Regions from separate parts of the Lutispora sp. QWL-02 genome, predicted to be linked through region 2. Evidence: riboswitches for the same ligand, from Rfam matches in the RefSeq annotation. Region 2 holds a riboswitch; the other holds the start of a gene.
The links. A riboswitch is a leader RNA that binds a small molecule or an ion and turns the genes downstream of it on or off. The one in region 2 is predicted to bind cyclic di-GMP.
Positions count from the first base shown of each region.

Region 1 (7,001 bases), 500 kb from region 2:
AATATTTCCAATTTTCAAAAGACATATGCAGAGATCAATGAAAAAGCTATACAAGCATTAAAAGGTAAAGCATATAAGATAAACATCAAGGATACAGGCAGCGATGAATTAGAAAAGCTTTATTCGGATATAAGCATTTATATTGAAAAAGCTTTAATAGACGGCAGCTTCCCAAGTCTTGTAGAAAAGAGTGATGCTATAGCAAAATCTATTGGCGGCGAATCTAAAATAAACATCGATAGTAAATATATATACCTGCATATAACTAAAAACGATAAATCTTTGTACAAGCTTATACCAAGACAAACACAGAAAGCAGGTGATTTAAAATAATGAATTATAAGGAACATATTATTGGTGCAGTTGCAGCAATAATTGTATTTTTAAGTTTGCTTGGGTTTGATATATTGCCTTTAATTTTTCTTATAGGTTTTGCAGGAGCAATATATTTTATCACTGACAGCAAGCTATTAAAAGTAAAAAGCTCTTCTGTTGGCGAAGGAAGAAAGGATAGCTCCATTTCTTTCAACGATATAGGAGGACAAGAGATAGCTAAAAATGAGCTGCGGGAAGCCCTTGAATTCATAAAAAGCAATGACAAGCTAAAAGCCTTAGGTATTCGCCCATTAAAGGGTATATTATTGAACGGGCCCCCTGGAACAGGAAAAACTCTATTGGCAAAAGCTGCAGCTCAATACACCAATTCCATATTTTTATCAGCCAGCGGCTCTGAATTTGTAGAAATGTATGTAGGTGTAGGCGCCAAAAGGGTTCGTCAGCTATTCACCCAGGCCAAACAAGCTGCAAAAAGGATGAACAGGCACAGTGCCGTAATCTTCATTGATGAAATCGAGGTGCTGGGCGGAAAAAGAGGACAAAACCACAGCCACCAGGAACACGATCAGACACTCAACGAGCTTTTGGTCCAAATGGACGGAATTTCTTCTGACGATGAGGTAAAAGTCCTTGTGATTGGAGCGACTAATAGGTCGGATATGCTGGATTCGGCGCTCCTGCGCCCCGGAAGATTTGACCGCATTGTAAAGGTTGATTTGCCCGATAAAAAGGGAAGGGCTCATATTTTAAAGCTCCATACAAGGAATAAGCCTTTATCCGCAGAAGTCGAAATAGAGGCTATAGCAAGGGATACCTTCGGGTTCTCCGGAGCCCAGCTGGAAAGCGTAGCCAATGAAGCGGCCATATTGGCAATGCGAGATGAATCAAAAGAAATATCTTCCGTGCATTTTAAAAATGCTATTGAAAAGGTTATGATGGGAGAAAAGCTTGACAGGCTTCCCAGTGTCGATGAGAAGCTTAGAATTGCAATACATGAATCAGGCCATGCTCTGATAGGAGAGCTTTTATTCCCGCATTCCGTAGCCAGTGTGAATGTTGCATCAAGGAGCAATGCTCTTGGTTATGTGCGCAATACACAGGAAGACGATATGTTTCTTTATACCTGTGATTACCTTAATGGCCGCATCGCAGTATCCTTAGCCGGAGCTCTGGCCGAAGAGGTTCTGTTGAGCTCCAGAAGCACAGGAGCGTCAAGCGATTTTCAGAATGCATCGGACCTTGCCCGCCATATAGTATATGGAGGCATGTCTGAATTAGGCATAATATCGGCCGAAGATTTGCCAAAGGAAAAACTTCACAATGCTATTTCATCCATATTGGGAGAGGTAGAAAAAAGCACCCTTTCTCTATTGAATGAAAACATACAAATATTGAAGGATGTATCCAGCGAGTTATTGGATAAAGAAACTCTGTCCGGTGATGAGCTAAGAGCTTTGATCAAAAAAGAAGCCGCATAAAAAATATTGTCATTCTATAGGCTATAAGCCTGAGGATGACAATATTTTTGCTTATTTGCACCATTCCATAGATCTCTCCACAGCCTTTTCCCATCCTATATATTTTTCATTTCTCAGCTCATTACTCATGCATGGTATGAATATCCTATCAAGAAGTCCATTCCTTTTGTATTTCATCCTTGCTGTTCCAAAGACCTGAACCGAGACCCGCCAAATATGAGGCACCCAACGCAGTTGTCTCTATCATTCTTGAATCTATACAATCTCTTTACTGTTTACTATAAGATAAGTAGATATAAAGAATAAAGCAACAAAAATAAAAAATGATGCTGCAATAACTATTCCCAATACTTCTCACCCCTTCCCCGTTATGGCGAAAAATGCCTTTCATAATGCCGACAGCAACGCTTGATTATATGCATATTGAACTAAATAAAGCCGCCAATCATAAGATAGCGACTTTATAAATAACGCATCCACATTATTTAGCACGGCAACTGGCTGGCTTAGTAATCTTCACTGTAGCCCCTATAGCTTTGCGTCGCCACCTTTCGATGGGTTTGCCTTTATCAAGTTTTGTTTAATTGAATTATATTCCTGTATTCAACTCGTGGACATATGTCTAAATATACATTTATTTAGCACTAAAGACCCTGTTTTTTTATATAATTTGCAGGTATTATAGGCTATTATTTATAAGGCTATCAGTATATTTATCCAGATCTAGCACTAAAACAAGCTGCATCGGAATTTTATTTCTCCGCTAATTCTCTGATAGCATTCAGCGTTCTATCTATCTCTTCCATCGTATTGTATGGAGCAAGCCCTACACGCACCAGCCCGCCGCTCTCTCTCAAGCCTAAAACCCTGACCAGTTTTGAAGCATAAAAATCTCCATCCCACACAAATATGCCTCTGTCTGAAAGATATTCGGCTACTTCTCTCGGAGATTTGTTTTTCATGGTAAAGGATACTGTCGAAGTTCTTGGATATCCCTTTGGAGGACCATAAATTCTAACTCCCGGTATTCTTTCCAATCCATCTATAAAATGCTCTGTTATCGGCTGTTCATAAGCTTCCAGAGCCAACATACCGGCGACCACATTTCTTCTTCTGCCTATGAAGCCTTTTAACTCTTTTTCAAATTCACTTCCGTAGGTCTCGCCTATAGAAGCAATAAACTCTATAGCTTCTGCAGCTCCTGCTATTCCTTCGTGATTTAATGTCCCGGTCTCAAATTTATAAGGTGCAAAATCATCCTGTTCTTTAACTTTTATAGTCCTTAGCCCTTCTAATTTCTCCTTTTTGGAATATAGTACCCCAATATGCGGACCGAAGAACTTATATGCAGAACAGAAAAGGAAATCCGTATCCAAGTCTTTAACATCTATAGGGCCGTGAAGAGCATAGTGTACTGCATCCACAATAGTAAGTGCTCCTACTTCATGAGCCATTGAAACCATTGTCTTCACATCGCTGATAGTCCCTACTCCGTTTGAAGCATAGTTGAACGCTGCAACCTTGGTTTTATCATTGAGCTTGCTTTTAAAGTCGTTCATATCAATTATACACTTTTCCAGATCCACCTTGACATTATGTATTATTATACCCCTTTCCTCCTGCATCTCCCAGGGTCCTCTATTGCACTCATGATCTATATCAGTAATAATCACTTCATCCCCGGGCTTAAGATCTCTGGCTATAGCAGAAGCAAGGTTGAAATTTATTGTTGTAGAATTGGCACCAAAGGAAACCTCATCCCAAGAACATCCAATAAAATCTGCAAAAGCTTTTCTGGTTTCCAAAAGCATATTATCTGTCTCAACGCTGGTGGCAAAAACTCCGTGAATATTGCAATTATGCCATGTGAGATAATCTACTACCTTGTCGATGACCCTTTGGGGTACCTGTGTGCCTCCTGGCCCATCCAAATATGCGGCAGGGTATCCGTTTATCTTTCTTTCCATAGCAGGAAATTGTTTTCTCATAGCTTCAACATCGTATTTCATCGCAAATCCCCCTAAATTTTATTTGAATATTCAGCTTTATTATACAATTTATCTCACCTAAAAGCTATAGAAAAAGGACACCCAGTTAACGAACATATCCCAATCCCATTCATAAAATAGTAATATGAATAACTATAAGGAGGTAGCTATGGGTTTAGACAGACAAAATAGGTATAATCGAGCACGTGCGGTAAATTATGCGAAAACTTTTGCCTTATCCCCAAACCCAGGCTTTAAGTATTTTCAAATTTATGAAACCTTGGGCGGGGACTGCACGAATTTTATCTCTCAGTGCCTGCTGGCTGGCGGTGCACCTATGACATATACTACAGAATACGCCTGGTGGTATAATAAGTCAGGTACCTATGATACTAATGATGATAGGTGGTCGGTGCCTTGGGCCGTCGCTCACTCGTTATACTGGACCCTAAAAGTGAATAATAACTCCAATATCGATGCTGCAAAAGGTCTTGAAGTAGGCAGCGCAGCCATGCTTGAGCTGGGGGATTTAATTTTTTTTGAAGATGATAATGGAGTTATATTTCACTCAACTATAGTAACAGGTTATTCACCCATCGACACACTCATATCTCAACATACCTATGAAGCATTGAATATACCCTACATCAGATCATGGGAAGCTAAAAGATATCACTATTTAAAAATAAGGGTATGATCTTATCCTGTTTTAAATAATAATGCTGTCCTCTTTGAAAGCGGACAGCATTATTAAGAATATTTAATCGTTCAGTAGGGATAATAATAATGGTTAATCTTTACTGAAAGAGGTAATAACTGATGACTGATAACATAATATGCCCCATATGCAAGGGCAATAAATTTGCTGCAAAATTCCAAGCTTCTTACGTCTACTCCTATAGTATTGATGCCGATGCTCCCGGCAGCGAAAGTGAGGATGCGTTTCTGCCTTTTTTGTTTGATAATAGAAAGCAAATAGGTTCTGAGGAATATTTAGAATGCCTGCAATGCCAAAACAGGTTCCCATGCCATTTCAATGAGGGCACCAAAGGGGTTTCATTTACAATACTCCAAAAGGCTATCCGCTCTGATCATACGATTGATCCGGAATTTTTAGGATAAGGGTTGATGATTTATATGGAATAAAGGATCAATGATAAAAAAGCAAAGTCTTTTTGTTATATTTAACAGGTTCATCAATAGTTAGTTCTTCATCATTAATTACCTTCAAAGGATTATCATAAAGAAATTTCTCCAGATTTTTCTTACTGGTATACCTGCCTGCAATTTTAAAGGCATGTATTAATGATAAGTTGTATTTACTGCTAGAGTGAGCATCTGAAGCAATAAAATGTACCATACTATTTTCTAATAGAATACCTGCTGTTTTACCGATGCTATCCTTGCTCCCTTTCTCTAAACTTGAGAGATTTAGCTGGACTAAAGCTCCTCTTTTAATAAAATCATATAGAATATTAGGATTTTTGATTATCTTTAAATTTCGCTCTGGATGTGCAAATATTGGGTAAATCCCCTTTAATCTTAGGGAAAATATTACTTGATAAATATAACCGGGTATATCAACCACAGGTAGCTCTATCAATATATACTTTGTTCTGTTTATTGTGGCTATCTCATTATTTTCTAGCAGTTCAATAGTATTAGGTGTAATAAACACCTCATTTCCAAGTAAGATTTCAATTTTTATTTGTCCGTTTAATAATCTATTTTTTAAGTTGTTTAATATTTCCAAGTTATATAGATAGCTTTTATACCCTTCACTTTCTATATAGTGGGGTGTAGCAACGATAACCTTTGTTCCGTTGCTCTCAGCACGTTTAGCCATTTCAATTGACTCTTCAACATTACCAGGTCCATCATCGATTCCGGGCAGTATATGGCAATGTATGTCAACCATATTATTCACCTTCATAATAGGAATAATAATCATCTGCTTTATTATAACGTCCGGCTTTTGTCGCCATTTTATTCAAGACAACTCCTATAATGTTAGCATTTACTTTATCCAGTAAAGCCTTAGCATTTTTTGCATTCTCAATTGTAGTTTGTCCTGCTGCACAGACCAAGATAACTCCATCCGCTATTGTTGATAAAACTGCAGCATCAGTAACTAAGCATGCGGGAGGTGAGTCAAAAAGCACCATATCATATACGTTCTTTAACTCATCCAGTAATATTTTTATTCTGTTTGACCCTAGAAGCTCAGAAGGATTAGGTGGAATTGGACCTGATGATAATATGTCCAAATTTTCCACATAAGTGCTTTCTATTATTCTTATATATTCTACATCTTCTGATAATAAATTAGTAAGGCCCTTTGTATTACTCACTTGAAAAAACGTATGCACATTAGGCTTCCTTAGATCAGCGTCTATCAATAAAACTTTTTTATTATTCCGTGCTATGGCCACGGCAAGATTGGCAATAACAGTGCTTTTCCCATCGCCTTGCCCGGGACTGGTTATTACTATGCTCTTTAAAGTTTTGTCAATGTTTGCAAACTGTATATTTGTTCTTAATATTCTATATGCTTCTGCTGAGCGTGATTTTGGATTAATATTCGTGATAATATTTTTTTTATCCATTTCTTACCCCCAAATACTGTTTGTATTTCATGGTATCATGCCAATAACAGGCATCCCTATATATTTAGTTATATCCTCAGGTGTTTTTATAGTATTATCCAAGTAGTCAATTAAAATAACAATTAGTGCTCCAATCATTATCCCCAATATTCCGGCTGCGGTCATATTCAAAACTGGAATTGGCCTTATATTCTTTTTCGGTATTTCAGCTCTATCAATTATCTGGACGTTTTCTACATTCATAATCTTGACCACTTTTTCCATGAACACCTCAGCTATTCCATCGGCTAGCTTAGCAGCAACTTCCGGATTTTCATCCCTTGATTCGATCTTAATTATTCCGGTATCTCCTACTTGCGCAATATTTACCTTTTTTCTTATTGCATCGTATGTTATATCTAAGCCCAGATTTTTTATTACTTCATTTGATACAGTTCTGCTCTTTGCAATTTCACTATATGTTGACACTAATTTCTGACTCAGTAATACATCGTTATACTCTATTCCTTCATAATAACCTTGGGGTTTCCCTATCATCAAGGTTGAGAAAGTTTGGTACTCAGGCTTAATGATGTAAAAGCTGAAAATTCCAC
Region 1 covers NZ_CM177762.1:3,181,150-3,188,150, forward strand. Annotated here, with positions in the region: gene AC4HCY_RS15085 (hypothetical protein) at 1-333, shown strand, start outside; gene AC4HCY_RS15090 (AAA family ATPase) at 333-1,814, shown strand; partial or broken gene AC4HCY_RS15095 (glycerol kinase) at 1,866-2,064, opposite strand; cyclic di-GMP riboswitch class I at 2,304-2,389, opposite strand; gene AC4HCY_RS15100 (cysteine desulfurase-like protein) at 2,567-3,823, opposite strand; gene AC4HCY_RS15105 (amidase domain-containing protein) at 3,972-4,499, shown strand; gene AC4HCY_RS15110 (hypothetical protein) at 4,622-4,924, shown strand; gene AC4HCY_RS15115 (tyrosine-protein phosphatase) at 4,953-5,720, opposite strand; gene AC4HCY_RS15120 (CpsD/CapB family tyrosine-protein kinase) at 5,722-6,408, opposite strand; gene AC4HCY_RS15125 (YveK family protein) at 6,436-7,001, opposite strand, start outside.
Region 1: another riboswitch for cyclic di-GMP. It lies ahead of AC4HCY_RS15095 (glycerol kinase); the one in region 2 lies ahead of AC4HCY_RS17500 (HD-GYP domain-containing protein).

Region 2 (7,001 bases):
TTATTGAGGAATTAGGAGATGTTATAATGTATTTTATGGATGTCCTAAATAGATTTGATATTTCATCCGAAGAGTTTTCAAAAATTTATCTGAAGAAATTTCTGAAAAACATTAATAGAGATTATGAAGAGCAATACAAGAACCTTAAGTAATGATTGGGGGAATTAAATGAAATCAAATTTTGTCCCAACCGTTAAAAACTCAGCATTATTATATTGTGTAATTTTTACGGTTGCAACATTAGCGGACAACATTTGGCAATTGTGCCGGGGACAGATAGCAGATTCAAATTATCATATTATAAATAGGGCAGTGGTTATTTTGATTGCCGTCATAACAATTACATTATTTGATAAGTTCAGGTTAAAAAGCAAGCTTTTATCCCACATAATATCCTATGCTATTTCAATGATAGCGGTTTTCACTTATGTATGGTTTACCAGCTTTTTAGACCCGTTGGGCCCCGGTGCATATCAAGGTATTTTCGTAATTTATACGCTTCTCACTATTTTACTTTCGGTAATAATTGAGATAAAAGAGCGTATTAAAAGAAAAAGGCAAAGCGTAACGAATTGAACAAAATATTAGTCATTCTGAAGATATATAACATACTCTACTCAACTTAAGGAGGAGATTACAACATGGAAGGAATTGCAAAGTATTATGAGGGTTACGATGAAGAGTCAAGATTGATCAAGGACAATTCTCACAAGGTTGAATTCATTTCAACAACTCATGTGCTGGATAAGAAGATAAAAAAAGATGCGAGGATATTGGAAGTTGGGGCAGGAACCGGAAGATATTCATTCTACTATCTCAATAAAGGACATATGATTACGGCATTGGATATTGTACAGAAAAATGTTGAGTTGATGATGGAAAAGGCCAGGACAATTGAGTCGAAAAATATAGAAATAAAGCTTGGCGATGCAAGGAACTTATCGCAGTTTGATTCAAATACTTTTGATGTTGTTTTATGCCTGGGGCCTATATATCATCTTTCAAAGCTGGAAGACCGGATTAAATGCATAGGTGAATGTATGAGGGTATTGAAGCCAGGCGGCATTTTGGCTGTTGCATATATAAATAGATATGCTCAATACGTTATTCAAATAAGCAGGGATAAAAATTATATTAATGATGAATCCTTAAGAAGTATAACTAAATCTGGAATCGAATCAGAGGAAGGTGAAAATTGTTTTTATTTTTCAACTTACGATGAAATGGAAGAAACTATGGCCGGTTTTAGTGCAGAAAAATTAGAGCATGTTGGAACCGACGGGATAGTTCACATGATGAGGGATAATATAAATGCTTTAGATGAGAGTGAGCTAGAGAAATGGTTGGATTATCACTTTATGACATTTGATAACCCTTCTCTCATAGGATATAGCTTACATAATTTGTACGTGTGCAAAAAGAAATAGCATTCCATATAACAGAGGTTTATGGATTTGCTGAATAAAGATTCTCAAAGAAAAAATTTCAATATGATGAGAGGAGAAGAACTTAATTGAACTTCACATTTCAAGATTATTACTATGGCTACTTGAGCATAGATAAAAAGGAACTTGAAATAGGTAAAAGGATATTTAGCTCTGATCAAAGAAATAAACCTTTAAATGGCCAATTTGTACAATACCTGATATCAACACATATAGATGGAAGATTGATTTTTTCAGTAGCACCTCAATATTATGATGATTTATTTGAGTTTATTAAAGGACAAGCTGTTGACGATGCAGATGAGATAATTGAGATGCTTGACATTTTTTTCAGCAATAAATTAGAAAGCTTTAAGTTGAGGAAGATGTATAGATTAATTCCTGGCGAAGATTATGATATATGGAGTTCATCGAATTCGTCTGCCGTGAAATTAACCAAGGAAATTTTCATGGAGGCTTTAGAAAATATAGATGAAGCGGAGAAAACGGAAGCCTGGGAGAGCAAAAAAGGTGAAATCTTAGAAGGCAGGAAGTTTGTTGTACTTGATGGTAAGAAAGTCGTATCCGCATGCAAAATTTCTGATATAGATTTTGGCGGAGGGAATATTGCTGTATGGACTGATTCGGCTTATAGGAATAAAGGATTTGGAAAAGAAGTCGTGACCGAAGCAGTGAAATGGTGTGTCAATAATAGCATTCTTCCTATATACTGGGTTGATGCTGAAAATACTGCTTCAATCAGTCTGGCCAAGGGTTTAGGCTTTGAAGTCAAATCTCAGGAGGTTGTTGCTTCGATAACATTATAAATTCTTGTATAGGGATCAGACCTTACAGAGCATTGCTCTAAATTAGTGTTTTATGCGGATAAGGATGATTTATATTTTTCGAGGTGAGGATATGAAAAAAGTTTATGTTATTTTTGCTGTATTTTTATTGCTGCTTGGAATTTCTGCCTGCTTCAGATTCTCCATCGTCGGAGTAAACAGAGACGGGCTTGAGGGCGATGCTCGTAAATCTCAAAAAATAGATGATAGCTGGCAGGTATCCAAATCTGTGACGGACGATCTTGGTGCATTGCTGTTTTATGATAAGCATTTAAATGATTTTACTTACTCCATTTATTTGAACAGAAAAGGATTCTCATTCGGATATTTTTTCCGCTCAGGCGGGGGTACCAGCGGCATTTCCAATGGTATTAGGGCCTTCAATTACGGCAGTTCCATGGCTTTAATTTCCATGAATAAGGTGAATGTGGCCCGAATTGAATGCGTGTCGGAAACTGGTCTAATACAAGACGCCGTTTATATGGTAGAGCCTTTCCATTTGCGCGAATTTGGCGGAACTAAACCAGGCTCACCGGTGTATGTAGAAAAAAGAATTAGAAAAATATTAGCAAGCCCCTAAAAATATCAAATAAATTTTAGGGGCTATAACTATTTTAGAACTATTTACGGAAGTAGCTGACCGGATACTTTTTACCTATGGCGGCATTCGCACCCAAATGAGGATAGTAGTCTTCACTATGTTCTATTCGGCATAGTACAGGACCATATGTTGTTATTTTTGCACTTGTCTCTCTGTTTCCGCAATGACGGCATTCCAACCAAGATGCGCCGTACATTCTAAAGTGATGATGAGGATAATCATAGTAAATACATGATTCTACTGGTATGTCAGGACCACCGGCACAGCTTCCTGTATATCTGTCAGCTTGCTGTTCACAAGAGCTGCATTCATTTGGGTCTTGTCCTGGTATGTTGGCATATGTATTGGAAATAAGCACACATAATACAAGTAGAATGATCAGGAGTTTTTTTGAAATTTTTTTAAACATAATCACACCTCCAAAATCTGATTCATGCGCAAACATGCTAATAAAAAATATGAAAAATATTTAAAGTTTATACCATTCAGTAAATAAAAATACAGTTATCTCTTTCTAAAACTTTATAGTGGCTTACATGAGCAGAAAGCTAAGCTTGCTGCTCTTTTTCATACCTATTTCAATATATGACAACAGCGTACAAAAACAAACAGTTATTGACATAAAAGGTAATTGGAAATATAATGGTAATGTTGTTTGAATAAACAATTCCTTTTCGCAATAATATCAATTCACAGCTATAAACACAGCAGGATTTACAGCAAATGCAATTAAATATTATTTTAGTATTACTGTTATGCTATATGATAATGGCAAACTTATCGAAAGGTAGGGGCGCAAAGCTACGAGTCTAAGGTGGAAACACTATGACAGTCGGGCCGCCAAGATAGAGTTTTTTTAAGCCATGGCCATTATAGCGCCATGGCTTTTATAATTTTAGGATTTTATATAGATACTATATAAGAAAAATGAAGTATAATTTTGAGGTGAATTCGTTGTGTCCAATGATAATGATTTTGATCTGTTTGAGAGCAACATTGATGATCTGCTGAAGCTGCTGAAATTTGATTCCAATACCTACAAGCATTCGATGAATGTAGCTCAATATTCAAAAAAATTTACTGAGCTGCTGGGTGATGAAGTTAATATTAATACGATCTATTATTCCGGCTTGTTCCATGATATTGGTAAAATAAAAGTTGACTCCAGTATACTGAATAAAAAAAGTGAGCTTAAGCCTGAAGAATTTAGCAGCATGATGAAGCATTCTCAGTTTGGTTATAACATATTAAAGCGAACTCATATGCCCAAGGAAATGAAGTTTGCAGCATTCTTTCATCATGAGCGCTGGGATGGAAAGGGTTATCCCTGGCATTTGGAGGCGGGGCAGATCCCTAAAGTAGCAAGGCTTATAAGCATATGTGACGTATTTGACGCATTGACTTCCGACAGACCTTATAGAAAGGCATATTCAATAGAAAAGGCATTAAATATTATGCAGAATTCAAAAGGGCAATTCGACCGGGAATTATTTAAAGCATTTATTGACAACTTGGATTCAATAATCGATAGGTAGGAATTTAATAAATTATCAGGCAGGTGAGAAAAATCACCTGTTTTTACTTTATCGGTATTAAGCATATAGGTTATGACAATCGTAACTGGTATAATAATAGCAAGAACATATAATTTATAATCAAGTGTAATGGAGGGGTTTTTATGAAGTCTGCTGATCTATACCATCGATTGGAACGGGATTTTATCTCGGAAAACATGAGAGATAACTGGGCGAAATACATGGGCGAATTAGAAGAGTATCTTTCTCCTAATTTCAAAGAAAGAATCATTAGCAAAGCTTAGAGAGAATAGAGTATCTATATATAATTTACATGTGCCGTTGGATAACTTCAGCGAATATTCAACAAGCAAGACTTTAGCTGATGTTCTTATTACAGGCATTTCAGCCAACAATGAAGATTACTCAGAAGTTCATGAGCTTGAGCGGAAAAGCCGCATTAATATTCTAGGAGGAACACATTATTCCACTGAAAAATTTGCATGTCAAAAGATGTGTACTTATTTTGAAAAGCTTGGACTCGTCTCTGCCTTTATTGAAGGAGAACCGGTATATGAGGATATGTAAGCTTATTATGTGATAAAAAGTGATTGAACAAAGAGGAGAGCATTATGCATGAAACAGAAGTAAAGGGTATCCTATCAGCTCAAAACGGAATGAATATATACCGCGGCTGTACTCATGGATGCATTTATTGTGATTCGAGGAGCAAGTGTTATCAGATGCATCATGATTTTGAAGATATAGAAGTTAAGATAAATGCGGCAGAACTTTTAGAGGATGCTTTGCGCAGAAAAAGGAAAAAATGCATAATCGGCACCGGGGCAATGAGCGATCCATATATTCATCTGGAGGAAAAATTGGGCAACACCAGAAAATGCATTGAGCTTATTCATCACTATGGATTCGGACTGGCTATACAGACCAAGTCCGCAAGAATTCTAAGAGACCTGGAACTGTTCAAAAAAATTAATGAAAAGTCAAAGTGTGTAGTACAGATGACCCTTACTACTTATGATGAAGCTTTGAATAAGGTCATCGAACCCAATGTGAGCACCACAAGAGAACGGTTTGAAGCGTTGAAGATAATGCGCGATAACGGAATCCCTACGGTAGTCTGGTTGAGTCCTGTTTTACCGTTTATCAATGATACGGAGGAAAATATCCTGGGGATTTTGGATTACTGTATAGAGGCGAAAGTACATGGCATCATCTGCTTTGGCATAGGATTGACCCTAAGAGAGGGGAACCGGGAATACTTCTATAAGAAGTTGGATGAGCATTTTCCCGGGATGAAAGGCAGATATATTGAAAAGTACGGCTATGCATATCAAGTAAGCAGCCCTAACAACGGCAAGCTGATGAGCATGGTGAAAAGAATATGCAGATCCCATGGTATATTGTGTGACATTAATGAATGCTTCAGCTATCTTCACAAATTTGAGGATAAAAATGAGTATGAGCAATTGATGTTGCCGGGACTGGATAAGCTGGGGGAATAGGTTGAATAAAGTTATCTGTGTTAAAAAATGCTGTGAAGTTAGAGGGGGATTCTAATATGAACAAGACTGGTAAATGCTTGCTGCTGATTATGGTATTAGGTATGCTGATGATGTCAATCCTGTCTGCACCAGCTATGGCAAACTCTGCGGAACCGCCGTCATTGGTAATACTCGTCATCAATCCGCCGGATGATCTTTCAATTGCATTGGTATCCAATGAAAAACAATCGGAAGCGGTAGTCCGACGGGTTGCATGGGAAGGATATTACGCCTTTTATTCGCGAGATATGCAGGCTGACGGAAAGTATACGTTCAAAGCCGCCACAAACGGGGAGAGCTTTGAATTTACGATCAGCGGACCCTTGCAGCGCTATAATAATGTGTTCACCTTGAATTTATCCACTCAAGAGCTTACACCTGGGAAATATCCGCTTCGCTCAGTGCTCCTGGTCTCAATCCGGTTATTGCTCACGCTTTTGCTTGAAGGCGTGATCTTCATGCTCTTCAGGTTCAGGAAAAAGAGAAGCTGGCTTGTATTTCTTGCTGTGAACCTTGTTACTCAGGGCGTGTTGAATATCTGGCTGAATAGCGGAGGCTCGCTGATGCCTAGCTACTTGATCTTCGCCTTGATCATAGGAGAGTTTTTTGTATTCACTGCCGAGATGATTGCGCTTCCCATTTTCATTAAGGAGCATAAAAAAAGCTATATCTTGATTTATGCTTTTATAGCAAACCTTATAAGCTTAATTGCCGGCGGTTATATTATATCAGTTTTGCCTGTTTAGGAGTGGAGGTCGCTGTATAGGGTTATGTTTTTAGGATATTTATTTAGTTTTGCATCTAAAAAGAACGTCAGAAACGTCGAGCAATGACGTTCTTTTTGAATTATAATATAATCACTTCCGGAAGAAAAGATTAGAGGGGGAGGTAAAATTTTGGATTACATGATCGAAACCTGTGCAATTATTGCTTTCATCGAAGAGCGAATAAAGCAAAAGCTTGAATTTGCGGAACTTGAGAAAACCTTGAATTTTTCTTATCGTCACATCAGAGAAATATTCAAGAAAAAAACCAATATCACTTTATCCCATTAC
Region 2 covers NZ_CM177762.1:3,677,630-3,684,630, reverse strand. Annotated here, with positions in the region: gene AC4HCY_RS17530 (MazG nucleotide pyrophosphohydrolase domain-containing protein) at 1-152, shown strand, start outside; gene AC4HCY_RS17525 (DUF6608 family protein) at 169-576, shown strand; gene AC4HCY_RS17520 (class I SAM-dependent methyltransferase) at 642-1,427, shown strand; gene AC4HCY_RS17515 (GNAT family N-acetyltransferase) at 1,514-2,251, shown strand; gene AC4HCY_RS17510 (hypothetical protein) at 2,343-2,849, shown strand; gene AC4HCY_RS17505 (hypothetical protein) at 2,890-3,279, opposite strand; cyclic di-GMP riboswitch class I at 3,631-3,715, shown strand; gene AC4HCY_RS17500 (HD-GYP domain-containing protein) at 3,827-4,405, shown strand; gene AC4HCY_RS17495 (hypothetical protein) at 4,549-4,689, shown strand; gene AC4HCY_RS17490 (SPL family radical SAM protein) at 5,017-5,907, shown strand; gene AC4HCY_RS17485 (hypothetical protein) at 5,964-6,692, shown strand; gene AC4HCY_RS17480 (helix-turn-helix domain-containing protein) at 6,852-7,001, shown strand, end outside.